Regions from separate parts of the Bacillus sp. C1 genome, predicted to be linked through region 1. Evidence: riboswitches for the same ligand, from Rfam matches in the RefSeq annotation. Region 1 holds a riboswitch; each other region holds the start of a gene.
The links. Region 1 has a riboswitch for S-adenosylmethionine ahead of ACX5JI_RS20295 (bifunctional O-acetylhomoserine aminocarboxypropyltransferase/cysteine synthase). Riboswitches for the same ligand answer to the same signal wherever they lie in the genome.

Region 1 (7,480 bases):
TGCAGATGTATTACCAGTAGAAGCACAGATGATTGCTCCACTTCCTGCTTCTTTTGCTTTTGCTACCGCCATTACCATGCCGCGGTCTTTAAAAGAACCGCTCGGATTTGCTCCTTCTATTTTCCCATAAATTGTTACGCCCCACCGTTTCGAAATATTTTCTAGTAAAACAAGTGGTGTATTACCTTCATGCAATGTTAAGGCTGGTGTCTTTTCCGTAATAGGTAAAAACTCCTTATACTCAGCAAGCAAACCTTTCCACATTACTTAGCATCTCCTTCGATTCGGTAGTTTGCTTTCACACAATCTACTTCTTCGTATGCCGTAAGTGTATGTAAAATATATTCATAGTCTGCAAGTGATGCCCGATGCGTTACGATAACAATCTCAGCCTTTCCTTTCTCCGCAAGTGGCATTTGAATAATTTTTTCAAAACTAACACCGCGTTCAGAAAATAGAGATGTAATTTTGGCAAACACACCAATCTCATCTTTTACGTGTAGACGTAAAAACTTTTTCACAAAAATTTCATCCGGTTCTTTTAATACCTTCTCATACTGCGGGGAAACCGCACTATTCCCTGTTACACCAAGACGTACATTTTGCATTACCGCAACTAAATCAGAAACAACTGCTGTCGCTGTTGGTAAACTTCCTGCACCAGGACCATAAAACATTGTTTCTCCTACTGCTTCACCATATACATATACGGCATTATATTCATTTTGCACAGCTGCAAGAGGGTGCGTATTAGGAAGTAATGTAGGCTCAACTGTTACCTCTAATTTTTCACCATCACGCTTTGCGAGTCCAATTAGTTTAATTGTGTATCCTAAGCTTTTACTATACGCAATATCTTCCTCTGTAATAGAAGTAATCCCCTTCACTTTCACGTCTCCAAGTTCTACATTTGTAGAAAAACCAAGAGTAGCTAAAATCGTCATTTTTCTTGCTGCATCTAAACCTTCTACATCCGATGTTGGATCTGCTTCTGCAAATCCAAGCTGCTGCGCTTCTTTTAACACGTCGTCATACGCTCTCCCTTCGTCAGACATTTTCGTCAGAATAAAGTTTGTTGTTCCGTTCACAATTCCCATCACTTTCGTAATAAGGTCCGAGGAAAGTCCTTCTACAATGCTTCGCAAAATTGGAATCCCTCCAGCTACGCTCGCCTCGTAAAATAAATCTGCATTATTTTCCTTTGCCACCTTCAAAAGTTCTGCTCCGTGTAATGCCATTAAATCTTTATTAGCAGTAACAACATGCTTCCCATTTTTCAAGGCTTGTAAAATATACACTTTCGCTTCCTCGATACCACCCATCACTTCAATGACAACATCAATATTAGGGTTATCTATAATTTCATTTGCATTTTTCGTTAATAGGGTAGAAGGTACTTGAATCTCTCTCTCTTTTTCAATGTTTTGTACTAATACTTTTGTTATTTTCACTGGGCAACCAACTTGGTGCATAAGACGTTCTTGATGATCCGTAATAATACGAACCACACCACTGCCAACTGTTCCAAGGCCTAATAATCCCACTTGAATTTCATTCATAATACTGTCCACCCCTCTAAAGAATTGTATTTAGATGCCATTATATAAGTTAAAATTCTGAAAAACAATGTATTTTGAACATTTAGAAAAATATAGAGCAATCTTTACAAAGAAAACGTTGCCACGTGTTATATAACGACCATCTTACAAAATATAAGGGGTTTCTTGATACACATAATAATTTAACCAATTTGAAAATAATAAGTTTCCATGACTCCGCCATCTTATGAGCGGCTTTTCAGATGGATTATTATGTTTAAAATAGTTTTTCGGAATTTTTATATCTAGTCCTCTTTGCTTATCACGTTCATATTCTTGTTTTAACGTATCACAGCTATATTCACTATGGCCAAGAACAAAAATATGCTTTCCATCTTGCCCTGTAACAAGATGAACACCTGCTTCTTCTGATGTTGCTAGCAATGTCAACTCTCGTACTTTTTCAATATCAGATGCGCGTACTTCCGTATGGCGTGAATGTGGTGCAAAAAAGAGTTCATCAAATCCTTGTAACAACTTCACATGTTTCTCTTGCACAATATGTTCGAATACACCAAACATCTTTTCTTCAAGCGGATACTTCGGAATGCCATAGTGATAATACAAGCCAGCTTGTGCTCCCCAACAAATATAGAGCGTAGATGTTACATTCGTTTTTGCATATTCCATTATGCGCCCAAGTTCTTCCCAATAATCTACCTCTTCAAAAGGGAGTGTTTCAATCGGTGCCCCAGTAATAATAAGACCGTCAAATTTTTCTCCCTCAATATCTCGAAATGTTTTATAAAAACTTGTTAAATGATCTTGTGCTACATTACGTGATATATGAGACTCCATATGGAGCAAATGCACATCTAATTGAAGTGGCGTATTACCGAGTAGCCTGAGCAATTGCGCTTCTGTTTCTTGCTTTGTTGGCATTAAGTTCAAAATTGCAATTTTTAAAGCACGTATATCTTGTGTTACAGCTCGTTCCTTTGTCATGACAAAAATATTTTCTTTTTGTAATACTTTACGAGCTGGTAAATCTTTATCAACGATGATCGGCATGCGCTTTGCCCCCAACTAATGCTCCCTCTAGGTCGGCAATAATATCAGAAACATCTTCTATACCAACTGATAAACGAATTAAATCGGAGGTAACACCTGCTAAACGCTGTTCTTCTTCACTTAACTGTCTATGTGTTGTACTAGCAGGATGAATCACACATGTTCTTGCATCTGCTACGTGTGTTACAAGCGTTGCCAGCTTCACATTTGCAATGAATTCTTTCGCGGGTTGTAATCCTCCTTTAATACCGAACGTTAAAACGCCACTTGCACCTTTTGCTAAGTACTTTTGCGCTAGTGAATAATTTTCATTACTGTCTAAACCAGGATAATTTACCCATTCAATACGATCATGATTAGCAAGCCACTTCGCAACTGCAAGAGCATTTTCACTATGACGCTCCATTCGTAAATGCAATGTTTCTAAACCGATGTTACTAATATACGCATTGAATGGGCTCATACAGTTTCCATAGTCTCTTAATAGTTGAACTCGAGCTTTCACAATGTATGCCGCCTGCCCAAATTTTTGCAAATAGCTTACACCGTGATAACTTGGATCTGGTTCAACAAGCTCTGGATACTTTCCATTTGTCCAATCAAAGTTTCCTCCATCAATAACAATCCCGCCTAGTGAACTTGCATGGCCATCAATATATTTTGTTGTTGAATGAACAACAATATTTGCTCCATATTCAAATGCTGGGCATAAATATGGTGTCGCTAACGTGTTATCAACAATAAACGGTACTTCTAACTGTTTCGCTGCAGCTGAAAACTCTTTAAAATTCAAAACATTCATCGCTGGATTACCAAGTGATTCTGCATAAATCAGTTTTGTCTTGTCATTTGCAAGTGCCACAATTTCATCAGCAGCTAAGTTGGGATTAAAGAATGTAACATCAATTCCCAATTTACGTAGACTAACTCCAAACAAGTTAAACGTTCCCCCATAAACGGTTGAAGAACAAAGTAAATGATCACCACTACTGCAAATATTTAAAACAGCTAGCATAATAGCGGCTTGACCAGAAGCTGTTGCAACAGCTCCAACGCCGCCTTCTAGCTCCGTTAATTTTTGTTCAAATGCTGCCAGTGTTGGATTCCCAATTCGCGTATAAATATAGCCTTCTGCTTCTAAATTAAAAAGAGCCGCTAAATCATCGGACGTATCATATTTGTACGTTGTACTTTGATAAAGCGGTAAAACACGTGGTTCACCATTCTTCGGTGTATAGCCACCTTGCACACAAATGGTTCCTTTCCCCTTTGACTCTCCCATTTCTCATTCTCCCTTCTTTTATACAAAATAAAAAACTGCTTCTTTCCCTAACAAGAAAGAAGCAGTTTGAAAACACGCTCTAAAGTCTCTTTCTTATCTCTCAGGGTTATTACCTGCAGGATTTGGCACAATTCCATTATTCGGCTGTTGCCAAGGTTTCATAGGGCCTGTCCCTCCACCTTTTCTTGATAAGACTATGCAATTACCGTTGATTTTATAGTAATAATTTCCTGATGTCAATTATTTTTCTGAATCTTTATAAAATATTTTATTAACAATTTAATGATTTATTCTTAAAATTCTAATTTAAAACCAAAAGAACTATCCTTTTAAAATCTCATATAACTCATCAAAAGTTTGAATCTCATAAGTTGGCACTATCCTGCTATCATTTAACTTCTTTTCAGGATTAAACCAGCAAGTATCTAACCCAGCTAGCTGTCCCCCTTTCATATCTGCACTTAAAGAATCACCGATAATTAATCCTTTCTCTACAGAAAAATTAGAAATTCGTTCAAAGACATAATCGAAGTATTCCTTCATTGGCTTTTGATAGCCCGTGTCTTCTGAAACAAAAATCCCCTTAAAGAGTGAATGTAATCCTGAATTACGTAAACGTTTATCTTGAGTCTTGGAAACACCGTTTGTAACAATATATAAGTCATATTTGCTTTGGAGATTTTGTATTAATTCAAATGCTCCATGAATGAGCTGATTCCCCTCTTCTAAATACCTACGATAATTCTGTTCAAACAAAGGTCCATCAACTTCTTGGCCGTACTCCTTAAATAAAACTGAAAATCGAGTATTCACTACTTCATCTCGGTCTATCTTTCCTTCTTCAAAGGATTTCCACAGACCTTGGTTTATCTTTTTATAATGTGCTGTAATTTCATCAGTTAAAAGGATTTTTTGTTCCTCAAACAGTAACTGTAAAGCCGCTCTTTCAGCTGCTTTAAAATCTAATAATGTATCGTCTACATCAAATAGTAATGTTTGATATTTCTTCATGTTGTTCCTCTCTCTTTCCGCTATAAAAACACATTTTTTCTTTTGTTCTCAAATAAATCGTATCACTCCCGCTTGTAAAAAGAATAGGAGATATCTCATACTAAATGAGAGGTGAAAAAATGAAAATAGAAAAAAGTTCAGATGAAATTTATAGTTATGTACAACGCTTCAAGTTCCAAACATTCTTTTCGTTTAATATTTTGCCATATATAGAAGTTCATTCATTTCAAAAGAAAGAGACCATTTGTAATGAAGGCGAGGAATTTCCCTATCTCTATTACTTCATTTCCGGAAAAGCAAAAATATATATGAGCCATCAGAATGGCAAGGTTTCCTTAATCAACTTTGTAAAAGCGCCATCGATTATTGGTGAGTTAGGATTAATTGGCGTCGAGATCGTAACAAAAGGAATCGAAGCCATGGAACCATGTATTTGTTTAGCTCTTCCCCTGAAAGATTGTCGGCATCTATTGTTACAGGACGCTCACTTCTTACAACAGTTGTGCAAATTCATTGGTGAAAAAACAATCATCCGAACTGAACAATATGCAAAAAGCTATAACTATCCTTTAGAAAATCGATTAGCGGCGTTTATTCTATTAACCGAGCAAAACGATTGTTATCTTGAAAAGCATACGGAAGCCTCTGAATACTTAAACGTTAGTTATCGCCATCTCTTATATGTATTAAAGCAGTTTTGTCAGCAAAATTGGTTAAGAAAAAACGGAAGAATGTATCTCATACAGGACAAAAAGCAATTACAAAGGTTAGCTGATGAGCTCGAGCGTCAATAAAATGGCAAAATTCCGCAAGCTCGTCCGCTAAGCTACTTCTTTATTCACAAACAACAAAAAAGCAGCATCAACACCATAAAGACGTTGATACTGCATATCGAGTAATGATTATTTTATTAATTAGAATGTGCTCGCTACTTTAACAGCTTTCTCGAGACCTTCTGCAATAATGTCTTCCGCTTTATCTGGGAATTGGTTATGACCTTCAATAACAACTGTCTCCATATCTTTTACGCCGAAGAAGCCCATCATGCTTGCAACATATTTAACCGCCATTTCTACGCTTGCTGCTGGTCCTTCAGAATATACGCCGCCACGCGCGTTTAACAATGTTACTTTCTTATCTCCAATAAGACCTACTGGGCCTTCTGGTGTATATTTAAATGTTTTACCAGCACGGTTTAAGTAATCGATATATGTGTGCAGTACAGCTGGAATTGTTAAGTTCCATAATGGGAAACCAAATACCACCTTATCAGCTGCAAGGAATTGCTCTAAATATTTATCAGCAACGGCTACTGCTTTTGCTTCTTCTTTAGTTAAATCAAGTCCTTTACCAGCCTTAAACGTACCGTTAATCATATCTACGCCTACATATGGCAACTCTTCATTGTATAAATCAAGTTCTACTACTGTATCATTTGGGTGTGATTCTTTGTAACTTGCTAAAAATGTTTCATATAATTTCACGCTAACTGCTTGGTCCGCTGGGCGGTTGTTAGCCTTTACGAATAAAACTGTTGCCATGTTTATTTTCCTCCTAGTGCTCACTCTTACGTTGTTTATTATTTACTCGCTAAAAAGGGACAAGCCCTTGTAATTGTTGTTGCTTACAAATATATTTTATCCTCTCACTCTAACAATTTCTTCCTCACATAGACGTATCTTTCCATAAAAAAAGTCCACCTTCTAAAGGCGAACTAGGTCGTACGACTTTTGTCTTATACAATTCCATTTCTCACTGCATATAAAGCCGCTTGTGTACGATCAGATAAATGTAATTTACTTAAAATACTACTTACATGAGCTTTTACTGTTTTTTCAGTAATAACTAAAACAGATGCAATTTCTTTATTACTCATCCCTTTTGCTAAAAGCTGTAATACTTCATTCTCCCTTGCCGTCAGTACATCTACATGAATATTTGATAACTCCTGCTTCTCTTCTGGTGGTAACGTTTGAGACAGAAGTGTACTTGCTATATCAGGGTGAAGCTGAATATTCCCTTTATAGGCACTACGGATTGCTTCTACAAGTTGATCAGGCTCGACATCCTTTAAAATATATCCACTTGCTCCAGCCTTTAACGCTGGTAAAACATGTGCTTGATCCGAAAAGCTTGTTAGTACGAGTACTTTCACATTTGGATACTCTTTTTTTATACACGCAGTTGCTTCAATCCCATCCATCTCTGGCATATATAAATCCATTAAAATAATATCCGGCTGTGCTTCTCCTACTTTTTCTAATGCTTCTTTTCCATTATTTGCTTCTCCAACTAACTCCAAATCTTCTTGCGTACTTAAAAAGAATGCTAATCCTTTTAAAACAACTGTATGGTCATCAACTAATAATACTTTTATTTTCACAAGTTTCCCTCATTTTCACATCACGTTATAATGGTATAATAATTTTTATACTTGTTCGGTTTTCTTCACTTACAATCCTCATATATCCACCAATTAATTCTGCCCGTTCACGCATTGTCGTCATACCGAGCGACTTCTTCTCTTTCATATCTTTTTCTATAAAGCCAAGCCCATAATCAACCACTTCTAAGGACA
Region 2 (7,480 bases), on a different contig from region 1:
ACAGAAAAAGGGCATACACCATATGTAATTCCAGTTGGAGGGTCTAACCCTACTGGTGCGATGGGATACATTGCATGTGCCCAGGAAATTATGACTCAATCATTTGAACAAGGAATTGATTTTCATACCGTTGTTTGTGTAAGTGGTAGCGGGGGCATGCATGGTGGTTTAATCACTGGGTTTTATGGAAATCAAACGGGAATACCGGTAATTGGAATCAATGTAAGCCGCGGAAAAGCGGAACAAGAAGAAAAAGTATTCAACCTTGTACAAGAAACGTCAGCACACGTTGGGATTCCAAACTTTATTCCGCGTGAGGCTGTTACATGTTTCGATGAGTACGTTGGACCAGGATACGCTTTACCAACAGCTGAAATGATAGAAGCGGTTCAGCTATTAGCAAAAACAGAAGGGATCTTACTTGATCCGGTATATACAGGGAAAGCAGTAGCTGGGCTTATCGACCTAATTCGAAAGGGTACATTTAAGAAGGAAGATAATATTTTATTTGTGCATTCAGGTGGTTCACCGGCGTTATATGCGAATACATCTCTTTTTTCTTAAGGTTTAATTGTTTCATTAAGATAAACATAAAGAAAAGATGAAATAACCAGCACCGAAGTATGCGGTGCTGGTTATTTATTTTGGAAATGAAACATTAACTTCATCGCTCCGTCTCAAAAAATTCGATCCACTCTCCATCAGGACCAGCGAAGAAAATATAACGAGTTCCATCTGGCAGTGTTTCAATTTCTTCACTTAATAAAAAAGTGACTCCTAATTTTTTCAGTCTTTCCATTTCATCCTCTAATGAATCCACTTTAAAGCAAATATGATGTACTTTTCCTTCTGCAGGAAGAGAAGGGTTGTAACCTTCAATTAATTCAAGAATGGTTTCTTTTGCGTCTTTTACACCTAAAAAAGCAAGTTTTAAGTTTGGGTCTGGATGTCCCATGCGTTTAATAAGTTTTAGTCCAACGACCTCCTCATAAAATGAGATGGATGTTTCTAAGTTTGCAACCATAATTCCGACGTGTTCAATTCTTCTTACTGGCATGATGGCTTCCTTCTTTCCATAAATTTTATATGTATCATAATATTGAAAATTAAGAAAATAAGCAAGATAAAAACCTTACAAAGTTTACGGCGTTCTATGATATAGTGAGAAAGTATGTTTGGAGAGAAGGAAGGAGACAAAAAGATGAATACAACTTCGCAAACTCCTTCATTAACGGAAACGATGAAAGAGTGGCATCAAGCATTAGCATATGAGATTAAACATTGGAAAACGATAGGCGGTAGTAAGCTATCTATTATAAATGGCCGTTTTTTATATACAGATTATGAGAGTACGGTATATGTATTTCAGCTTATCTCGGAAGTGAGCTTACCTGATGGTACGCCCATTCGAATTGAATTTGATGGTGAGGAAGCAACGGGAGAAGTGCTATCTGTACATGGGTTAGAAATTGAACTGAAATTAAATGATTATATACAAGGTGAAATAAGAGAAGCGATTTTATATAGTGAGCCATGGCAGTTACTAGAACAACTGCAAGAGCGGTTGAAAGAAATACGAAAAGATAAACAAAAGCGTCAGCGGGTAAAGCGTCTTTTAGATGGAAAGAGCATACCAAAGCATATAGAAAAGATGAAAAACCAGAAGAATGAACTTGCATATCGTTCTTTTTACAATGCGACGACGTATGTGTGGGGACCACCGGGAACAGGAAAGTCTTATAATTTATCACGTGTTATTTCAGCACATTACCAAAAAGGAAAATCAGTACTTGTATTAGCTCATAGTAATGCGGCCGTGGATGTGTTAATGAGTGAAGTAACAAAGCAAATCGAAAAGAAGGAAAAGTGGACACCAGGAGAAATCGTTCGTTATGGGTTTAGTCAACATGAACATATACGTAATCATGATACACTGTTAGCTTCCAGATTAGTGGAAACAACGAATGGCTCATGGGGAGAAGAGAAGCTTTATTTAGAAGAAATGCGTCAAGATCTTCGCCAAAAAATCTTATCATATAAAGCAACTGCTTCTGATAAAAAGCGGATGCAAGAAATTGAAGGAGATCTTAGAAAACAAAGAGCGAAAATTAAAGAAGTAGAAAGAGAATATATTGAAAATGCAAAAGTAATTGGTGCAACACTATCAAAATGTGCCATTGATTCTCTTATTTATGAACGAACATTTGATTTAATTGTTGTAGATGAAGTGAGTATGGCATATGTGCCGCAAATCGCATTGGCGGCGTCTCTTGGTAAGCGAATTGTCATTTGTGGTGATTTTTTACAATTACCTCCAATTGCGATGGCAAATCACGAGCTTGTTAGAAAGTGGTTAGGAGAAGATATGTTTTATCATGCGGGGATTGTGCAATCGGTAAATAGTTATGAAGCGCATCCGAATTTATTTATGCTACAAGAGCAAAGACGTATGCATGCGGATATATCTAAATTTACAAACTCATTTATTTATAAGAATAGAGTGTTCGATCATCCTTCTGTTTCAGCAAGGAAAGAATTAGCGCAATTACAGCCATTTGCAAATGAAGCAACAGTATTATTTGATACAAGTTTAATGGGAGCTTATTCTTTAAAAGATGCGGCTTCTGGCTCTCGTTTCAATATTATGTCGGGGTTAATTGCGATGCAGATGATTTTAATTGGATTGTTAGATGGTGTTCAATCGATTGGAGTTGTTACGCCATATCGCGCGCAGTCTCGCTTTTTATCAACATGTATAAGAGAAATATTGCAAAAAACAAAGTACCGAAATACACCTGTTCTAGCAGCGACAGTTCATAAATTTCAAGGATCAGAACGAGATATGATGATTTTTGATACAGTCGATAGTTATCCGCAAGAAAGACCTGGCGTACTGTTTTTTGATCATAAAAATCATCGTCTTGTAAACGTTGCGGTAACGAGGGCAAGAGGGAAGTTCATTCAGTTATCGGATTGCCAGTATATGCGGCGAAATCTTTCTAGAAAACAAGCGCTATCTAATCTAACTTCCCACATAGAAAGACACGGAAATGTATATGATCGCAGGTCGTCACGTCCATTGCTAGAACGGAAAATTACAAAACGCTTAAAATGGTTTATGCAAATGAATTTGGAAGAGACGAATAGATTATTAAAAGATATTCTTTCAGCAAAACAAAAAATTATCATTTCCCTTCCAAGTACAAGACAAGTAGATAAAAGAGTATGGCAGGCGTTAATGCGGATGGCGGCGCAGGTAACAATCTATAGCGATGGACCAATTCCATTAAAAAACGTGAGAGTACAAAGGCAAAATAAATCGCTCCCATTTTTACTAATTGACGATGAAATCTTGTGGGTAGGTGCTCCGTTAACATCTCAAATGATGTTTGAAGGGAGTCCAGAATTTCCTTATATATGTGCAAGATTACAAGCTCCTGAAACAATTGGCGTTTTAAAAGGATTTTTAGATATTCGGTAAAATCAGAACGGAATTCCTTGACATTTAGTCGGAATAAAACTAGAATGAAATTAATTTCATATTATTTTTTGAAAATAAAAATAAATTTCTTATCAAGAGAGGTGGAGGGACTGGCCCTATGAAACCTCGGCAGCGGATTCAATATGAATACTGTGCCAATTCCAGCAAGTGAAGGACTTGAAAGATAAGAAAGACGGCTATTTTTGAATTTGTATTTTTAAGCCTCTTTCTATCTTTTAGGAAGAGGTTTTTTGCATGTGAATTTAAAGGAGGACGGGGAAAATGACAACAACACAAGTAACGTCACACAGAAATACGATTACGGAAAGTATAGAAAGAAATAAAGAAAAATACTTACAAACAAGTCATGATATTCACGCGAATCCTGAAATCGGCAACCAAGAGTTTTTTGCATCTAGAACGTTAAGTTTATTGTTAGGAAGTGCAGGATTCCAGCTTCAGCACAATATAGCAGGACATGAAACAGGTTTTATCGCACGGAAAAGCTCAGGGAAACACGGGCCTACAATTGCCTTTTTAGCAGAATATGACGCTTTGCCTGGATTAGGTCATGCGTGTGGGCATAATTTAATTGGAACAATAAGTGTTGCGGCGGCCGTTGCATTATCAGAAACAATTGAGGAAGTTGGCGGTGAAATTGTTGTATTTGGGACACCAGCAGAAGAAGGTGGACCAAATGGAAGTGCGAAAGCAAGTTATGTAAAGGCAGGATTGTTTCATAACATCGATGCTGCACTTATGATTCACCCAAGCGGAAAAACAGCAACAACGAGTCCATCACTAGCAGTTGACCCACTTGACTTTCACTTTTATGGAAAATCGGCACATGCAGCTGCTTCACCAGAGAAAGGCATTAATGCATTAGATGCCATTATTCAGCTTTACAATGGTATTAACGCACTGCGTCAACAGCTTCCGTCAGATGTGAAAATCCATGGTGTCATTACAGAAGGCGGGAAGGCACCAAATATTATTCCAGATTACGCATCAGCACGTTTCTTTATTCGCGCAGCAACACGTCAAAAGTGCGCTGAAGTGACAGAAAAGGTACGAAACATTGCGAAAGGAGCTGCACTAGCAACAGGGACAACAGTAAAAGTGAATCAGTTCCAAAATGAAATTGATGAGTTATTAGTAACAAAAACATTTAATGAAGTGATTGCTGAGGAATTAGAAAACCTTGGTGAAGAGGTAAATCGTAAAGAAAGGCTGGGCATCGGTTCAACAGATGCAGGGAATGTGAGTCAAGTTGTACCAACGATTCACCCTTATATCAAAATTGGTCCAGATGATTTAATTGCACATACGAATGAATTTAGAGAAGCAGCTCGTTCGGAACTTGGAGATAAAGCATTGTTTACATCAGCAAAAGCTTTAGCTTACACGGCGTATCGCTTACTTACAGAAGAGGGAACATTGGATAAAATTAAGGAGGAATTTAGAGAGGTGCAGCGAAATCAGTAATGTGAGCTACAGTACAGAGATATTCGTTTATAAAAGGTTTGGAGAAAGGAGTCTCTAAACCTTTTTTTTGATGTGACTGGAAGAGGGATAAAAAGGTAAAGGAATGGCGGGAAAGTATGACTTTAATTTATGGATTAAAAAAAGAAGAACAAATGGTCAAGAAAGTAGTAACGAATTACTTTGAAGAGATTCATACATTAAAAATAGAAAAAAATTTACACGAAGGTAGTTGGCATAAAGATTTACATTATAAAATTAGCGTGAATGGAAAACGATATTCCGCAAGATTTTTAGGTGAAAATCGAACAGGAAATCCTGCTTTCGGGCATATAACAAATAAGCAATTAGAAGAACAAATACGGTTTTCGTATTATTTAAGAGAACATGACATTCCTTTTATGAGAATTATACAACCATCTACGAGTCATCCATTTATTTCTTTTATATGGAATGATGAAATGTATCGATTTGTATTATCGGAATGGATAGAAGGTAGACATATTACATATTGTGATGAAAATATTGCCGAGGCATTTGGTAGAGAGGCAAGAAAGTGTCATGATATTTCGGGTAGTTTTGAAAGTGCCGCGTTTATAAAAAAATCTCATTTGGTCGGATATACAGAATTTATAGCATTACTTCGTAATAAGATAACTCAGCAAAGTAACGTAAGTACGTGCAATAAAGCGTTACAAAATTATCTAGAATTGGCGGAATACCATATAGCTACAGCGCATTCGGACAATTTGAATTTTATTATGCAATCAGATTTAAATCCGCTTAATATCCTATGGGATGATAAGCGTAACATGAACGGGATTGTAGATTTTGAATCAATTAACTATGGAGACAGAATTGAAGGATTAGCCTGGCTTATGAAATGGTATTCTCGGACGAAAGGGATATCTTCACATGAAGTTTGTCCTAAAGTTGCTGAAGCATTTTTGAAGGGATATGGTTCAGGAGATTTCTTAGATTCGACTAATTATGAAAGATTATCCTCACTATTATGGTTGTCTGGTTGCTTGAATTGGAATTTCGTTAACAAGACACTTGAAATTTTAGAAGAAGATTGTGAAAAGTTACTTGAAGAACATCTAGAACTTTTTAAATCACGAGGAGAAAATTTATATTCCTTATTAAAGGTAGATTGATAGTTTTTTTCAATAAAAAGGAGGGAGAAAAATTGCCTCAAAATACTCTTAAAGGTTATCAAATTAGAACTGCACATAACGATGAAAGTATTTTCATTATTAATATGCTAAAAGAAGTTGCTAAGTGGTTAAAAGAGAAAGGAATCGATCAGTGGCAATATCTTTTAGAAGGTGGAGATGATGAAGAAATCATTCAAGCTGTAATCAATAAAAACACTTACATTATTGTAAAAGAAAATGAAATGATAGGTACTTTCACAGTATCTCCTATACAAAGCGAATGGGATCGTCATATTTTTGGAGAAGATGCTCTCTCTGATTCACTATATTTACATAGATTGGCGATTATTCCTAAGTATATGAAAAGTAGAATAGGTGAAAAGACTTTGATGTGGATTCAAGATCAACTGCACGCTGACAAAACGTTCTTAAAGCTGGATTGTGTTGCAAATAATAATAAACTCAACAACTTCTACAAATACAACGGTTTTGAGCCTTTCGGCGAGATCGATGGTCATAATAAGTATCGAAAAAGGATGGGGAAATAGCTCCCATTCTTTTTTGATAGATTGTTTATTTTACACTGTACAGTTGTTATTTACAGAAAAAAGAGGAATATAGACTATTTATATAGAATATTCAGATAACTGGAGGTGTAGAGGAATTGAGCGAAATTGAATTAGAAAACAAAACAGTAAAAGTAGGGCAGGAGAAAAGAATTATTCTTCGTTTTATTCTTGCAAGTTTGGTCGGTATTTTTATGTTTTTTGTTCCTGTTACAATCAATGGTGCTTCATCAATTATGATTGATCACATTGTATCTTGGATTCGGACTGCAGTCCCATTCGTTATACCGTACTATGCTTTATTTGTAATGGCAATTGGTGCAGTATATCCGTTTTATACAAAGAAATGGAATGCATCGATTGTAGATATTTGTTTTTCATTCTTAAAAGTTGTTGGAGTCGTATTTGGGGTATTGTACTGTTTTAAAGTAGGGCCCGCATGGTTTTTTGCTCCTGATGTAGGGCCGTTTTTATATGAAAAACTAGTTGTTTCAGTAAGTTTACTTGTTCCGATTGGATCGGCCTTTCTAGCATTATTAGTTGGTTATGGCTTATTAGAGTTTATCGGTACTTTTTGTAGACCGATTATGAGGCCACTCTGGAAAACACCAGGACGATCAGCAATTGATGCAGTTGCTTCGTTTGTTGGGAGCTATTCTTTGGCGTTACTAATTACTAATCGTGTGTATAAAGAGGGGAAGTATACAATTAAAGAAGCGGCGATCATTGCGACAGGTTTCTCAACAGTTTCGGCAACATTTATGATCATCATTGCGAAAACGTTACATATTATG
Region 3 (7,480 bases), on a different contig from region 1:
CACGATTAGACAGCATCACTGCTGACTCAATTCCGATAAATGCCCAAAGCGTTGCGATCGCAGCAGCGTTTATTTGTCCGCCTAATGGAATTGATTTCCCGGCCTCATTCATAAATGTTTGACCATCACCAAAATTAGAGGCGTTAAAAATAAATAATGTAATAACGATGAACATTGTAAATCCAATAATCTTTGCGATTGTTGCAAGTAAGTTCATGTTACCGGCACGATCAATATTTTGAGAAAGAATGTATTGAATGCCCCAGAGCACAATGCTGCATACAGCAAATGTTAATCCTTTTCCAAGTTCTAATGAAAAACCGTTTAGTGAAAAAAGAATTTGCTTACTTTGTAATACTGGGAAGAATGTAGACAAGTACCCCGCAAATGAAATAATAACAGAAGCTGTAGCAGCCCAGTTAGCAGCCCAGTATCCCCATGCCATACTATATCCAGCTGCTTTACCCATTTTTTGAGAAGTAAACATTGCCTGTGCATAACTTTGTGGACCAGCCTTTAACTCCGGTTTACGTACGGCAAGGTTTCCAAATACAAGAGCAATCATAAATACACCAAGCCCAGTAATTGTCCATGCAAGTGTTGATCCCATCGGACCTGATACTTGCGCTAAATTTGCTGGAAGCATAAATACGCCGCCGCCAACCATATTTCCAACAACAAATGCTGTTAAAATCCATAAACCCCATTTTTTTGTTCCCATAGTTGTATAACTCCTTTGTAGTAGTTTTGCTTACTCATCGTTTTTTACTAGCATTTTTGGAAAATAAAAAAGAGCCATGTAGATAAAAAATACCTACATGGCTCTTTGCCGAAGTGTAGGTACAACGGGAATAACCCTTGTACCTACGCGTGAATTTTTCCGCTAGGTTTCAAGGGTTTACGTATGATGATGATGTTTTTGTGCAAATGTAACTACAGTTGTATTCGTAAGCATAGTTCTTTGCTCCCTTTCTCCTCTGATTTTGAAGTTAGTATACTACATGTCTTTTAGAATGAAAAGAAAAAAATTTATAAGTACATATATTTTTGTTTGAAAATGCATGAACATTTTTGATTTGTTTGGTGTTGGTAAAACTTACATTTTAGCTTGTTTTATATTTACAGAATCATGCAAAGGTAAATCATTGGCATGTTCTAAATAGTTTTGGATATCCAGTTTGTATTTTCTAAAGAATACATATGTGACAATATAAAGAAGAAGTATACCCCCAATCCAGAAAGGAGATTTTGATAAAAATGCTAAAAAAATTAGTCCTGTTACAGGAGATGTAAGAATTCCGAAACTTGTAATCAGAAGGACACCCGCTGGAATGGTTACTCCAACTTGTTGTGCAACTTCTGTAAATATTGGTGCAGTGTACGTTGCCATATAAAGGCCTAAGCTAAACCAAATTACACCAATTAGAATAGATTTAAAAATATTTCCATTTGTAATTGCTACTATTCCTTGAACCATATAAGGGAGTGCAATTAGATCGACAATAGGGAGTACTTCATTTCCAGGTAAAATTAATGCTAGTATAACCATAATTGGAATGAGTAAGATACCAGTTGTTAGTGTAGCGGTTTCACCATATCCCATTGCATCATTTACACCTAAATACCAATCTCTTGGGTTATTTTTATCTTTGTTAATATTTTTTTTTGCAGATTCTGTAAGTGGTAAAAAAGCTTGAGCAAATATCCCTGAAACCTTTGGAAAAATAGTCATAATAGCAGCGGTTGAAATTCCTACAGTAGTAATTTGTCCCCATGCTTTTAACGTATTAAGAGAATGAAAGTTCCCTAAAATTCCGATACTAGCACCGAGAAAGAGCCCTAGAAAAATAGGTTCTCCAAATAATCCTAGTTTTTTCTTTAGAACTTCTGGATTGGCATTTACTTTTCCAACACCTATCTTTGTTAGAAGACGATTTAATCCAATTGCAAATGGAATACTCCCAACATGATGTAGCTGTACAATCGCACAGCGAGGATACTGAAAATATGTAGACCATCTTTTGGATAATAGTTCTGCAAAAAGAAGACTGTAAAGATTGAGTGTAATCATACAAGCAAAAGCCAACCATAAGTTATTTGTAACTAAATAAATCATAGAGCCCCATACCATGTAGGAATAATTGTTCCACAAATCTCCAGGTTGGAAAATGTTTGTCCATTTTATTAAAAATAATCCGATTTGAAGTAATAGTGCAACGCCTACAAAGATCATTCCAACTTCCGTAGAATAGGCAACAATAGAGCTAGCTTGCCAGCCAATATCAAATACTGGAAGACTGACTCCTGTACTTTTCACCATATTTTGAACGACAGGCATAATAATAGGGATATAAGCATTGAGTAAAAGAGTGAAGCCTTGTAAGCCGATACCTGCGTATAAAGCAGAATAAAAAGCTTTTTTACGATTTACTTTTAAAGCAATGGCGATTATAAAAATAACAATTGGTACAAAAATAGATGCACCAAATGTGTCAAAAATCTTTTTAAGAAATTCTAGCTCCATTTGTATCAATCCACCCGTCTTATAAATTTGTGATAGTTTCCTTTTCTACAATGGTATGAATGACGTGTCTTACTTCTTCTAAAAAACTTTCTTCATCAAAACCAGTTAAAAATCCAACAGCATTAATGGTTGGAATAGAAAGGTTTTGAGGGATAGGTGTAGTGTAAGCAATAAAGTCATATTGTCTTTCTTCCAAAAACTGTTCGACTTGTGTCGGCTTAACCTCAGTTGTCGTAATCGTAATATAATCTTCGCTTAAAGCCTCTTTTAGTTTTTCTGAAACCATAGTAGAGCTGACTGTACCTGAACCACAAACTGTTAAAATATGAAATGTTCTCATGTTTTTTTTCCTCCTTAAATAGTAAGAGCTGAAATAGAGTTTATAATCTCTAATTTTGTAGATGCAGCAGTTAGCTGTTGAAGCTGCTGTGGATGTTGAATAAGTTTCATAATTTCCTTAAGTATTTGAATATGTTGTCTACCGTCTTGTAATGCAAGTAAGAACAGAACTTGCACATTTGTTGTTTCTTTTTCGAGATTTCCCATAAGAGTAAAAGGGATAGATGATTCTAATGTAATTACACTAATGACAGGTTGTATAATATGTGAAGAATCAGTATGAGGAATTGCTACCCCGATGTTTCCGGTGGGGAGACCTGTTGGATGATGCATTTCTCGTTCTAGGACAGCTTGTGAGAAGGTTTCTTTTACAAATCCCTGTATAAGTAAGTCGGTGGAAACTTTCTCTAAAATTTCTTTAAATGTCGTGCCTGAAAGTTTTGGGTAAATAAATTGTTCATGGAAAATATCCAAATAACTCATCTCCTCTTTAGTTGTAATTTAGTTATGTGGTAATAAAAAATCACCCCTTTCTATACGAAGAAAGGGATGATTACTTTGATAGAAAATCATCGCCTTATCTGTCGCTTTAAACGCAGGAATTGGCACCTACCTAATAATATAGGGGTTGCCGAGGTTTCATAGGGCCGGTCCCTCCACCTCTCTTGATAAGGATGAAAGTATGAAAATAATAAAAAACCTTCTCGATAAGAAGAAGGTTTTTGAATACACAATATCGCTTCTTCTTATCTTTTAGAATTTAAATTCTAAAGGAATTGGCACCTACCTAAATAACATAGGGGTTGCCGAGGTTTCATAGGGCCAGTCCCTCCACCTCTCTTGATAAGAGTTTGTTAATTTTGATTTTTGTAAAATATGTGAATATTGTATAGCTAATGTGTAAAATAATCAAGAGGAAAAACTAATTTTCTGGCATGCTATAATACAAGTAGAAAAAGAAGGTGGCAAGGGGTTATTCAAGATGATGAGTAAGTATGAGCAGATTTATACGGAGATAAGTGATTCAATTGATAATCGCAAGTTAAAAGAAGGGTGTAAAATTCCTTCTGAAACAGAATTAATGAAACAGTATGAAGCAAGCCGTGGGACAGTAAGAAAAGCTGTTGATTTATTACAGGAACGTGGGTACGTACAAAAGATTCACGGTAAAGGCGTTTTCGTTTTAAAACGAAAAAATATTGAATTTAACTTTGGCGGTATTGTGAGTTTTCAAGAGGAAAACGAACGATTAGGGCGCAAATGTATAACGAGTGTTGTAGAACAGGAACAATTGTTAGTCTCGAAAGAAATCGCAAAATCATTAAATGTAAAGACGAAAACAAAGGTAGATCATATTAAACGTGTTCGAAATATTGATGGGGAAAATGTAATTTTAGATGTAAACTATTTTGTATCTGAATATATTCCCGGATTAACAAAAGAAATTGCTGAGAATTCGATTTATAAATATATTGAACAAGATTTAGGATTACATATTAGTTATGCACAGCGTGTTATTGAAGTTCAGCCTTGTACAGAGGATGATCAAAAATATTTAGATTTGAATGGTACAGATTATGTTGTTGTTGTCAAAAACTTTACGCATCTTTATGATGGAAGCCAGTTTGAATATACAGAGTCACGGCATCGACTTGATATTTTTCATTTTTCAGATGTAGCTCGGAGAAAATGAGGAGATGAAACGATAAAGTTTCATCTCCTTTTTTTGCGTTTTGGGGGAATAAGAAAAAATTTCGCAAACTCGTATATACGAGTGTTGACTAACTTATATATACGAGTTAATATGTATTTGTAAACGGTATCAAAAAAAGAGAAAAGAGGGATGGGAGATGGCCAAAGATTATCGGAAAGTAGCAGAAGAGGTGCTGAAATATATTGGCGGGGAAGAGAACATTGAACAGGCAGCTCATTGTGTAACGAGACTTCGTATTGCGTTAAAGGATGAAAGTAAAATAGATAACGATAAATTGCAAGCGATTTCTTTAGTGAAAGGAGCGTTTCATAACGCTGGTGTGTTTCAAATTGTTATTGGTCCAGGAGATGTGGACCGCGTATATGCGGAATTGATTGTGCTTACAGGTATGAAGGAATCGACAGTAGCGGATGTGAAGGATTCGGGGAATCAAAAGTTAAATCCGATGCAAAAATTTGTAAAGATATTTTCTGATGTATTTATGCCGATTTTACCAGCGATTGTTACTGCTGGTTTATTGATGGGGATTAATAATTTATTAGGTGCTAAGGACTTATTTTTTGATGGAAAGAATTTACTAGAAGTATATCCGAACTTAGGCGGATTATGGGATTTAATTAATTTGATGGCAAATACAGCATTCGTATTCTTACCAGCGCTTGTTGGGTGGTCAGCAACGAAGCGTTTTGGTGGAAGTCCAATACTTGGGATTGTAATGGGATTAATGCTTGTACATCCGGATTTATTAAATGCATGGAATTATGGGAAAGCAGCAGCGGGACTTGATGGGCAAAAGATTGAGTACTTTGACATTTTAGGTCTTTTCCAAATTGAAAAGGTAGGATATCAAGGACAAATATTACCGGTTTTAGTAGCGGCATTTGTATTAAGTAAAATTGAGATTTTCTTAAAAAAACATGTACCAAATGCGATTCAACTATTAGTTGTGCCGATTACGACAATCGTTGTGACTGGTGTACTAGCACTAGGAATTATCGGTCCAGTTACACGTCATATTGGTGATTTACTAACGGCTGGATTAGTTGGTGTATATGAAACAGTACCAGTACTTGGTGCAATTCTATTTGGCGCACTATATGCACCACTTGTAATTACGGGGATGCATCATATGTTTATTGCAATTGACTTACAGTTAATCGCACAACATGGTGGTACGTTCATTTGGCCGATGATTGCACTTTCTAATATTGCACAAGGTAGTGCTGCGCTGGCGATGTTTTGGATTTCTAAAAATCAAAATGATAAAAGTATGGCGTCTACATCCGCAATTTCAGCGTACTTCGGTATTACAGAACCAGCGATGTTTGGCGTAAACTTACGAAATAAATTTCCGTTTTATGCAGCAATTATTGGTTCGGCACTAGCAGCTGTATTCATTACATTAAATGGGGTATTAGCACCAGCGATCGGAATTGGGGGATTACCAGCATTTATTTCCATCATTCCGAAATCGATTCCGATGTTTGTTGTTGGGATGATAGTCGCAGTAGTAGTACCATTTGTTTTAACATGGTTATTTGCAAAACGAATAAAAAAGAAGTAGGAGGAAGTTTGACATGAAAGATTGGCAGAAAAGTGTTGTCTATCAAATTTATCCGAAAAGCTTTAATAGCTATTACAATACAGAGACGGGCGATATAAAAGGTGTCACAGAGAAGTTAGATTATTTACAGGAGCTTGGTGTTGATTATATTTGGCTAACGCCAATTTATCGTTCACCGCAAAATGATAATGGCTATGATGTGAGCGACTATTATTCTATAGACCCGTCTTATGGAACGATGGAGGAATTTGAAGAACTTTTACTAGAAGCGAAAAAACGTGACATTGATATTATGCTTGATATTGTTGTTAATCATAGTTCAACGGAGCATGGTTGGTTCAAAAAGGCGCGCGAAGATAAAAATAGTCCGTACCGTGATTTCTATATATGGCGTGATGAAAAGAATAATTGGCAATCTAAATTTGGTGGTTCTGCTTGGGAATATGACGAAAAGACAAGGCAATATTATTTACATTTATTTGATAAAACACAAGCTGATTTAAACTGGGAAAATGAACAGCTTCGAAAAGAAGTATATGAAATGATGCATTTTTGGCTGGATAAAGGTGTTAGAGGATTTAGGCTTGACGTTATTAACTTAATCTCAAAAGAACAGCACTTTGTAGATGATGAAGGAACATCAGCTACAAGTGATGGGCGTAAATATTATACAGATGGACCTCGTGTTCATGAATATTTACAAGAAATGAATCACGAAGTATTTGAAGGGCATGATGTAATTACTGTTGGAGAAATGTCATCGACGACAATTGAGAATTGTATTAAATATTCAAATCCAGATCGCAATGAGTTAAGTATGACATTTAGCTTTCATCATTTAAAAGTAGATTACCCAAATGGTGATAAATGGACAAAAGCTGATTTTGACTTTATACAGCTGAAAGAAATTATGTCGAAGTGGCAAAGTGAGATGCAAGAGGGCGGAGGATGGAACGCATTATTTTGGTGTAACCATGATCAACCGCGCATCGTATCTCGTTTTGGGAACGATAAAACATATAGAAATGAATCAGCAAAAATGTTAGCTACTGCGCTGCATATGTTACAAGGCACACCTTATATTTATCAAGGTGAAGAAATCGGAATGACGAATCCAGGATTTGATAATATCAATTTGTATCGTGATGTAGAATCTTTAAATATTTATAAAATGAAACGAGAAGAAGGCATGTTAGATGAAGACATTATTGAAATCTTACAGCAAAAATCTCGTGATAATTCTCGTACACCGATGCAGTGGAATGAAGAGGAACATGCTGGATTTACAACAAATACGCCTTGGATTTCCGTTGCGGGTAATTATAAAGAGGTGAATGTA
Region 4 (7,480 bases), on a different contig from region 1:
ACTATATACATCGTATTCGTAACCCCTTGATCTGTTTGCTTTGCAATAGAACCACCAACAATATTTACATCATATTGCTGTGCCCATTCTGAAAGAAGTTGTTTTACTTTAATTCCCTCCACATCTGCAATTTCTAGAAGCCTTTCTAAATCATAACCAGTCGTCCAAAGTTCCGGTAATACGATAACGTCTGGTTCTCCTTGCATCGCTTCTTCTATTTTTTTCTTTGCATGTTCAATATTTATTTTCACATCTCCAAAAGCAATATCCATTTGAATACATGCGACTTTCATTTTATCCACCTCATTTTCAATTTTTCTTTACAAAAACTTAGAAAGGTTATATCATTTGTCACTAGAATTGTAACAATTTTCAAAAGAGGTGGAAAGTATGAAACATTTTCAACCTTCCGAGATTGTAACTTCGTTACCAACACAGTTTTTCGCTTCGCTTGTTGCAAAAGTTAACAAAGTGGTTGCAGCAGGTCACGATGTTATCAATCTAGGGCAAGGTAATCCAGATCAGCCAACACCGCCGCATATCGTAACAGCTTTACAACGTGCAGCAGAAAAAACGGTTCATCATAAATATCCGCCATTTCGCGGACATGAAAACTTAAAAGAAGCCGTTGCTACGTTCTATGAGCGTGAATACAGCGTCAAAGTTAACCCAAAAACAGAAGTTGCTATTTTATTTGGTGGAAAAGCAGGACTAGTAGAATTACCACTTTGTTTCACAAACCCTGGTGATACAATCCTTGTACCCGACCCAGGATATCCTGACTATTTATCTGGTGTCGCTTTAGCCAAAACAAGCTTTGAAAAGATGCCGTTATTAGCAGAAAATAATTTTTTACCAGATTACACAAAAATCGATAATTCTATTGCTACACAAGCAAAATTAATGTTTTTAAATTATCCTAATAACCCAACTGGTGCTATCGCGTCAAAAGAGTTCTTTGAAGAAACAATTGCATTTGCGAATAAAAATGATATTTTAGTCATTCATGACTTTGCTTATGGAGCAATTGGTTTTGAGGGTAACAAACCAACTAGTTTCTTACAAGCAGATGGTGCAAAAGATGTTGGCATTGAAATTTACACACTATCAAAAACATTTAATATGGCCGGTTGGCGCATCGCCTTTGCTATCGGTAACGAAAGTGTCATTGAAACGATCAATTTACTACAAGATCATATGTATGTCAGCATTTTTGGTGCTGTACAAGAGGCAGCTTGCGAAGCACTACTCGGTTCACAAACTTGTGTAAATGAGCTGGTTGAACGCTATGAATCACGAAGAAATACACTCATTTCAGCTTGTCATTCAATTGGCTGGGATGTTGTCGCACCAAATGGTTCATTTTTTGCATGGCTTCCTGTTCCTAACGGTTATACATCGGAACAATTTACCGACTTATTACTAGAACAAGCACACGTAGCAGTTGCACCTGGAGTCGGATTCGGTGAACATGGCGAAGGCTACGTTCGCGTTGGATTATTACATACAGAAGAACGACTACAAGAAGCCATTCAACGAATTGATAAATTAAAAATTTTCAAAAAAACATTGACATCCTAAAAAAACTCTGTCAAAATTCAGATAACGAAAAAATTCAAACATTTCAAAATACTTCTTATCAAGAGCAGGTGGAGGGACGAGCCCGACGAAACCCGGCAACCGATCTACAATTGTAGACACGGTGCTAATTCTCGCAGCATTACGCTGACAGATAAGGAGCTGGTTGTAAAAAAACCTCTCCTTAGCTGAGAGGTTTTTTTATTTAACTAGGAGGTTATAAAAATGAGTGGAATAACAGCAACCTATTTAATCCATGATGATTCTCATAATTTAAACAAAAAAGCCGAGCAAATTGCTCTCGGTTTAACAATTGGTTCATGGACTCATTTACCACATTTACTACAAGAACAATTAAAACAACATAAAGGTAATGTCATTCATGTTGAAGCGTTGAATGACCAAAAACGTGTAAATACATATCTTGAAAAAGAAGTAACACGTGGACTCATTAAAATTCATTATCCATCACTAAATTTCAGCCCAGATCTACCGGCCATTTTAACAACAACTTTTGGGAAATTATCACTAGATGGTGAAATCAAACTAATTGACTTAACATTTTCAGACGATTTAAAAAAATATTTTCCTGGTCCGAAGTTTGGTATTGAGGGCATTCGAAATCAGTTAAAGGTCCATGACCGTCCACTTCTCATGAGCATTTTCAAAGGAATGATTGGACGCAATATCGGATATTTAAAAACACAGCTTCGTGATCAAGCAATTGGTGGTGTAGATATTGTAAAAGATGATGAAATCTTATTTGAAAATTCATTAACACCACTCACAAAACGAATTTCTGCTGGAAAAGAAGTATTACAGTCTGTATACGAAACATATGGGCATAAGACTTTATATGCAGTAAATTTAACAGGGCGTACCTACGATCTAAAAGAAAATGCAAAACGTGCCATCTCAGCTGGTGCAGATGTTCTTCTATTCAATGTATTCTCGTACGGACTAGATGTATTGCAATCTCTTGCTGAGGATAAGGATATTTCTATTCCTATTATGGCGCACCCTGCTGTTAGCGGTGCTTATACATCATCAAAATTATATGGGATTTCTTCACCATTGTTACTTGGAAAATTACTTCGTTATGCTGGTGCAGACTTCTCTTTATTTCCATCACCATACGGCAGTGTTGCATTAGAACAAAAAGAAGCTCTTCTTATTACAAATAAACTAACTGAAAAAGATCCGTCTTTAGAACAAAGCTTCCCTGTTCCATCAGCTGGCATTCATCCTGGTTTTGTTCCATTTATCCTTCGAGATTTTGGCAAGGATGTTGTCATTAATGCAGGCGGTGGTATTCACGGTCATCCAGCCGGGGCACAAGGCGGAGGAAAAGCATTTCGAGCAGCAATTGATGCCACTTTGCAAGGAATCCCATTGCGTGAAGCAGGTAACACTGATTTACATGCTTCACTGCAATTGTGGGGAAATCCATCTCACGAGGTGAAACTATGAGTCTTCAAATTTTTTGTGACTTCGATGGTACGATTACGAACAATGATAATATCGTTGCCATCATGGAGAAATTCGCTCCACCAGAAGCCAAAACAATTAAACAAAAGATTCTATCACAAGAAATATCTATTCAAGAAGGGGTAGGGAAACTATTTTCCCTTTTATCTACAAGTTTACAAGAGGATATCACTACTTTTATAAAAGAAACCGCGGTGATTCGCCCTGGATTCCAAGAATTTGTACAGTTTATTCAAACAAATCAAATTTCACTTCACATTATATCAGGAGGAATGGACTTTTTCGTCTATCCCCTTCTAGAAGGAATCATTAGTCCTGAACACATTTATTGTAATACGACTAATTTTTCCGGTGAAACAATTAAAGTGAACTGGCCACATCCATGTGATGAACATTGCAAGAATCAATGCGGTCTTTGTAAATCAACATTAATTCAGCGATTAAGTTCAACAAACGATTTCAACATTGTCATTGGAGATTCAATTACCGATTTACAAGCAGCAAAACTTGCTGATAAAGTATTTGCTCGTGACTTTCTTATCACAAAATGCCAAGAACACCAAATTTCCTATACAGCATTTGAAACGTTTTATGACATACAGACAGAAGTTAAACAATTGCTTGAGGTGATAAAATGAAACAGCTTTTTCACAAATGGGAAGAGTTAAGTAAACTAAAGAAAGAATTAACGGATCGCAACTGGTTTCCTGCTACAAGCGGAAATATTTCAATAAAAGTAGGCGACGCTCCAACTACCTTCCTTATTACAGCAAGTGGAAGAGATAAAACGAAAATTACGCCTGATGATTTTCTATTAGTTGATCATACAGGAAAGGCTGTTTTAGAAACCGATTTACGCCCTTCCGCAGAAACCTTGTTGCACACTCATATTTACAATCATACAGAGGCTGGATGTGTCTTACATATTCATACAATTGATAACAATGTGATTACAAACATATATGAAAAAGAAGTTTTACTTTCGAATCAAGAAATTATTAAAGCTCTTAATATATGGGAAGAAGGAGCATCTATCAAAATTCCAATCATTGAAAATCATGCTCATATTCCAACGTTAGGAGAAGATTTCCGAAAACATATTCATGATGATACTGGGGCTATATTGATTCGCAATCATGGCATTACCGTTTGGGGAAAAGATAGCTTTGATGCAAAGAAAAGATTAGAGGCATATGAGTTTTTATTCCAATTTTATATAAAACTATTATCAATTCAAGGAGGCGTTTCACATGGCGCAAATTCGTATTCATGAACGAAACACACGTATTGAAAATGAAGTGGAAGTGGAGCAATTTTTACAAGGAGAAGGTGTTTTATATGAGAAATGGGATATTTCAAAACTTCCCTCTCATTTACAAGAGAACTATTCCTTAACTGATGAAAACAAAAAAGAAATTTTAACAGTATTCTCAAGCGAAATTACTGATGTTTCAGAACGCCGAGGTTATAAGGCGCACGATGTTATTTCCCTTTCAAATACAACGCCTAATCTCGATGATTTATTAATTAACTTTAAACAAGAGCATCATCATACTGACGATGAAGTACGCTTTATTGTCAGCGGACATGGTATTTTTGCCATCCAAGGTAAAGATGATCGCTTTTTCGATGTTGAACTTGAGCCCGGTGATTTAATCTCTGTACCAGAAAATACAAGACACTATTTTACTTTACAAGATGATCGCCAAGTTGTAGCTATTCGTATTTTTGTTACAACAGAGGGCTGGGTTCCTATTTACCCCGCTATTCGCGGGCAGTAAGATCTCCCACGATGGGTGGGAAATCTTACTGCCCATAAAAGCCCAATTGGTGGGGGATAATAAAGCCTTCCACTAATTAAAGTTTCACTTTACTAAGGTAGTTAGTTGAATAAAAGGAATCGGACCCCCTTTTCCATCCTTTTATTCACTCTACATATATACATCCTCCTATGGAACAGGCTTATTTCATAAATATGAAATAAGCCTGCTTTTTTATTTTCTCTTGCTTTGTAATATCTCCTGATAGATGAGTAATATCTACAGAACTTTTTTATTTTCACTTTATCAAGTACGTTTCTCAATAAATTTTGAACATTCTTTGAACTTTTTCTGAAAATTCCGTTTAATTTGTGTTATAATACAAATAATAGAAAATGAAGCGAAAATAAAACTGCAAAAAAAGAGGGGGAAGAACATGAATGTAATTCTAGCACTTATATTCGGAGTTACTTGTGGAGCTATTCCTGCTATTCTCGGGGCAATTATGGAGGAATTAGAAATTGGTATATTTGGTTTTGTCGCATCTTCTGTAAGCGCTTTACTTTTCGGCTTGTATGGTGCTATTCCTGTCGCTATACTCTTCACATTATATATACTACGTCATGCGCGCACAAAGCAATTCAGTCGAAACCATATGGCCCAAATCATTCCATTTCCAATTGAACGCTCTCGCCGTGCTTCCAGCTTATAATTCCATTATTTTATCCTCACAATACATCTACTTTCTTATACCCTGTCTGTATCGAATTTAGCTCCCAGGTTTATTTATCATGTTTTAAACATAATAAAAAAGTCCTCCACCGAGGACTTTTTTATTTATTATCTTCTAAAAACTGAAATAACTCTTGTAAATGAAGAGCATCTTCTCCGTAACTAACAGATACATAACATACGTCATCAATTTCAGCATACATATACAAATCAATGCCTTCACGATCATACTTTAAAGCTAAGTAAAATTCCATTTCTTCTAACATTTTCTTTGAAGTTCGAATAACATAATGGCCATTTTCATCACGTCCGTATTCAAACTTTGGCTCAAAATCATATTTTTTCCTAAATGCTGCTTGTTGCTTATCATTAATCGGCGTACAAGTTGTCCGCTGCACAGCATCAATTATCCCATCGAATTTTTTCAAATCCATCCTATTACCCCTTTATGTATTTTTTATATAATACTTGTGTGCCACTGTCTTCCTCTCCAGCTTCTACTAATTGTTCATATAAACCTTTTGCAAGAGTTAAACCTGGGACAGGTAATCCTAATTTTTCAGATTCATCTAGTGCAATTTTCATATCCTTCATAAAATGTTTCACATAAAACCCTGGTGCAAAATCCTCTTTTAACATGCGCGGGGCTAAATTACTTAATGACCAACTACCAGCTGCTCCTGTTGAAATACTCTGTAATACTTTATCTGGATCCAATCCTGCTTTCTTTGCATAAGCTACCGCTTCACAAACTCCTATCATATTAGAAGCAATCGCAATTTGATTGCACATTTTTGTATGCTGTCCACTTCCTGCCGGCCCTTGTAACTGAATGTTCTTTCCTAGTTTCTCAAACAAAGGTAAACAAACTTCATATACATCTTGGTCTCCACCAATCATAATGGCAAGTTTACCTTCTTTTGCCCCAATATCTCCTCCTGATACTGGTGCATCAAGCGTATACACATTCTTTGTTTTTCCAGCTTCATATATACGTTTCGCTAGCGTTGGTGTAGATGTTGTAAAATCAATTGCAATTGTCCCTTCATTTGCATTTGTGAGAATTCCTTCTGTTCCAAAATAGATTTCCTCCACATCATGCGGATACCCTACCATCGTCATAACAACATCTACATTCTGTACCAATTCTTTTGGTGAATCACACCAATGTGCTCCTTCTTTTAATAAAGGAGTTGCCTTTTCTTTCGTACGGTTGTACACATATACTGTATAACCACCTTTTAATAAATGGTGTACCATACTCTTCCCCATAACACCTATGCCAATAAAACCAATTGATGAAATTACCTGTTTCATCTACTCATCCCCTTTGTTCTATTAAGTCGCTGACCATCTTCCTAAATTCCTTATTCAAATCATCATTTATGCCATTTTGTACATTTGAAAATAAAATAACAAACGTTCTATTATCTTTATTAAAGTTATTAAATGTATTCCAACCAGCAACTACACCATGGTTATGAAAATAATCAGGGTAAATATAAAAACTGAATGCATATTTTCGTTCTGGTGGAGGCGTAAACATCATTTGTATACTCTTCTCTGAAAGAAGTTTTCCATTTATAATTGCTTCATCCAACTTCTTCATATCCCCAACTGTAGTATACATCTCACCACAGCCATATAACCAATCCATCGCTAATTTTGGTGCAGGTACAAGCGCATTGTCTTTCTTTGTATATCCTTTCGTAAAATGTTGATCTCCTGGCATCATATTCCCCATGCCTGATTCATACATTTCTGCCCGTGCAAATATATTTTCCTTTACATATTCCCCTAGAGGCTTTTTAGATATATTTTCTATAATATAAGCCAACACCATATAATTATAATCCGTATACGTCCATCCAGTCCCTGGCGGAAACTCTACCTTTTGTTTTCCTATCCATGTAACTAAATTT

Region 2: another riboswitch for S-adenosylmethionine. It lies ahead of ACX5JI_RS19090 (M20 family metallopeptidase); the one in region 1 lies ahead of ACX5JI_RS20295 (bifunctional O-acetylhomoserine aminocarboxypropyltransferase/cysteine synthase).
Region 3: another riboswitch for S-adenosylmethionine. It lies ahead of ACX5JI_RS18370 (PTS sugar transporter subunit IIA); the one in region 1 lies ahead of ACX5JI_RS20295 (bifunctional O-acetylhomoserine aminocarboxypropyltransferase/cysteine synthase).
Region 4: another riboswitch for S-adenosylmethionine. It lies ahead of mtnW (2,3-diketo-5-methylthiopentyl-1-phosphate enolase); the one in region 1 lies ahead of ACX5JI_RS20295 (bifunctional O-acetylhomoserine aminocarboxypropyltransferase/cysteine synthase).

Annotation. Positions count from the first base shown of each region.
Region 1 is NZ_JBTMZT010000009.1:82,283-89,762, reverse strand. It holds gene thrC (threonine synthase) at 1-264, opposite strand, end outside; gene ACX5JI_RS20305 (homoserine dehydrogenase) at 264-1,559, opposite strand; gene metA (homoserine O-acetyltransferase MetA) at 1,704-2,609, opposite strand; gene ACX5JI_RS20295 (bifunctional O-acetylhomoserine aminocarboxypropyltransferase/cysteine synthase) at 2,593-3,891, opposite strand; SAM riboswitch class I at 3,982-4,086, opposite strand; gene ACX5JI_RS20290 (YjjG family noncanonical pyrimidine nucleotidase) at 4,213-4,902, opposite strand; gene yeiL (transcriptional regulator YeiL) at 5,022-5,696, shown strand; gene ACX5JI_RS20280 (FMN-dependent NADH-azoreductase) at 5,817-6,443, opposite strand; gene ACX5JI_RS20275 (response regulator) at 6,638-7,285, opposite strand; gene ACX5JI_RS20270 (sensor histidine kinase) at 7,311-7,480, opposite strand, start outside.
Region 2 is NZ_JBTMZT010000008.1:16,652-24,131, forward strand. It holds gene cuyA (D-cysteate sulfo-lyase) at 1-564, shown strand, start outside; gene ACX5JI_RS19080 (VOC family protein) at 665-1,057, opposite strand; gene ACX5JI_RS19085 (AAA domain-containing protein) at 1,172-3,481, shown strand; SAM riboswitch class I at 3,568-3,672, shown strand; gene ACX5JI_RS19090 (M20 family metallopeptidase) at 3,764-4,966, shown strand; gene ACX5JI_RS19095 (phosphotransferase) at 5,083-6,120, shown strand; gene ACX5JI_RS19100 (GNAT family N-acetyltransferase) at 6,153-6,668, shown strand; gene ACX5JI_RS19105 (YjiH family protein) at 6,785-7,480, shown strand, end outside.
Region 3 is NZ_JBTMZT010000007.1:48,410-55,889, reverse strand. It holds gene ACX5JI_RS18385 (amino acid permease) at 1-721, opposite strand, end outside; gene ACX5JI_RS18380 (PTS galactitol transporter subunit IIC) at 1,097-2,524, opposite strand; gene ACX5JI_RS18375 (PTS sugar transporter subunit IIB) at 2,544-2,864, opposite strand; gene ACX5JI_RS18370 (PTS sugar transporter subunit IIA) at 2,879-3,337, opposite strand; SAM riboswitch class I at 3,438-3,538, opposite strand; SAM riboswitch class I at 3,607-3,713, opposite strand; gene treR (trehalose operon repressor) at 3,846-4,556, shown strand; gene treP (PTS system trehalose-specific EIIBC component) at 4,714-6,141, shown strand; gene treC (alpha,alpha-phosphotrehalase) at 6,155-7,480, shown strand, end outside.
Region 4 is NZ_JBTMZT010000001.1:592,755-600,234, reverse strand. It holds gene ACX5JI_RS03260 (carbon-nitrogen family hydrolase) at 1-293, opposite strand, end outside; gene ACX5JI_RS03255 (pyridoxal phosphate-dependent aminotransferase) at 391-1,581, shown strand; SAM riboswitch class I at 1,634-1,739, shown strand; gene mtnW (2,3-diketo-5-methylthiopentyl-1-phosphate enolase) at 1,804-3,048, shown strand; gene ACX5JI_RS03245 (2-hydroxy-3-keto-5-methylthiopentenyl-1-phosphate phosphatase) at 3,045-3,704, shown strand; gene ACX5JI_RS03240 (methylthioribulose 1-phosphate dehydratase) at 3,701-4,339, shown strand; gene mtnD (acireductone dioxygenase) at 4,317-4,847, shown strand; gene ACX5JI_RS03230 (hypothetical protein) at 5,263-5,538, shown strand; gene ACX5JI_RS03225 (DUF3909 family protein) at 5,660-5,992, opposite strand; gene ACX5JI_RS03220 (NAD(P)-dependent oxidoreductase) at 5,997-6,875, opposite strand; gene ACX5JI_RS03215 (serine hydrolase domain-containing protein) at 6,880-7,480, opposite strand, start outside.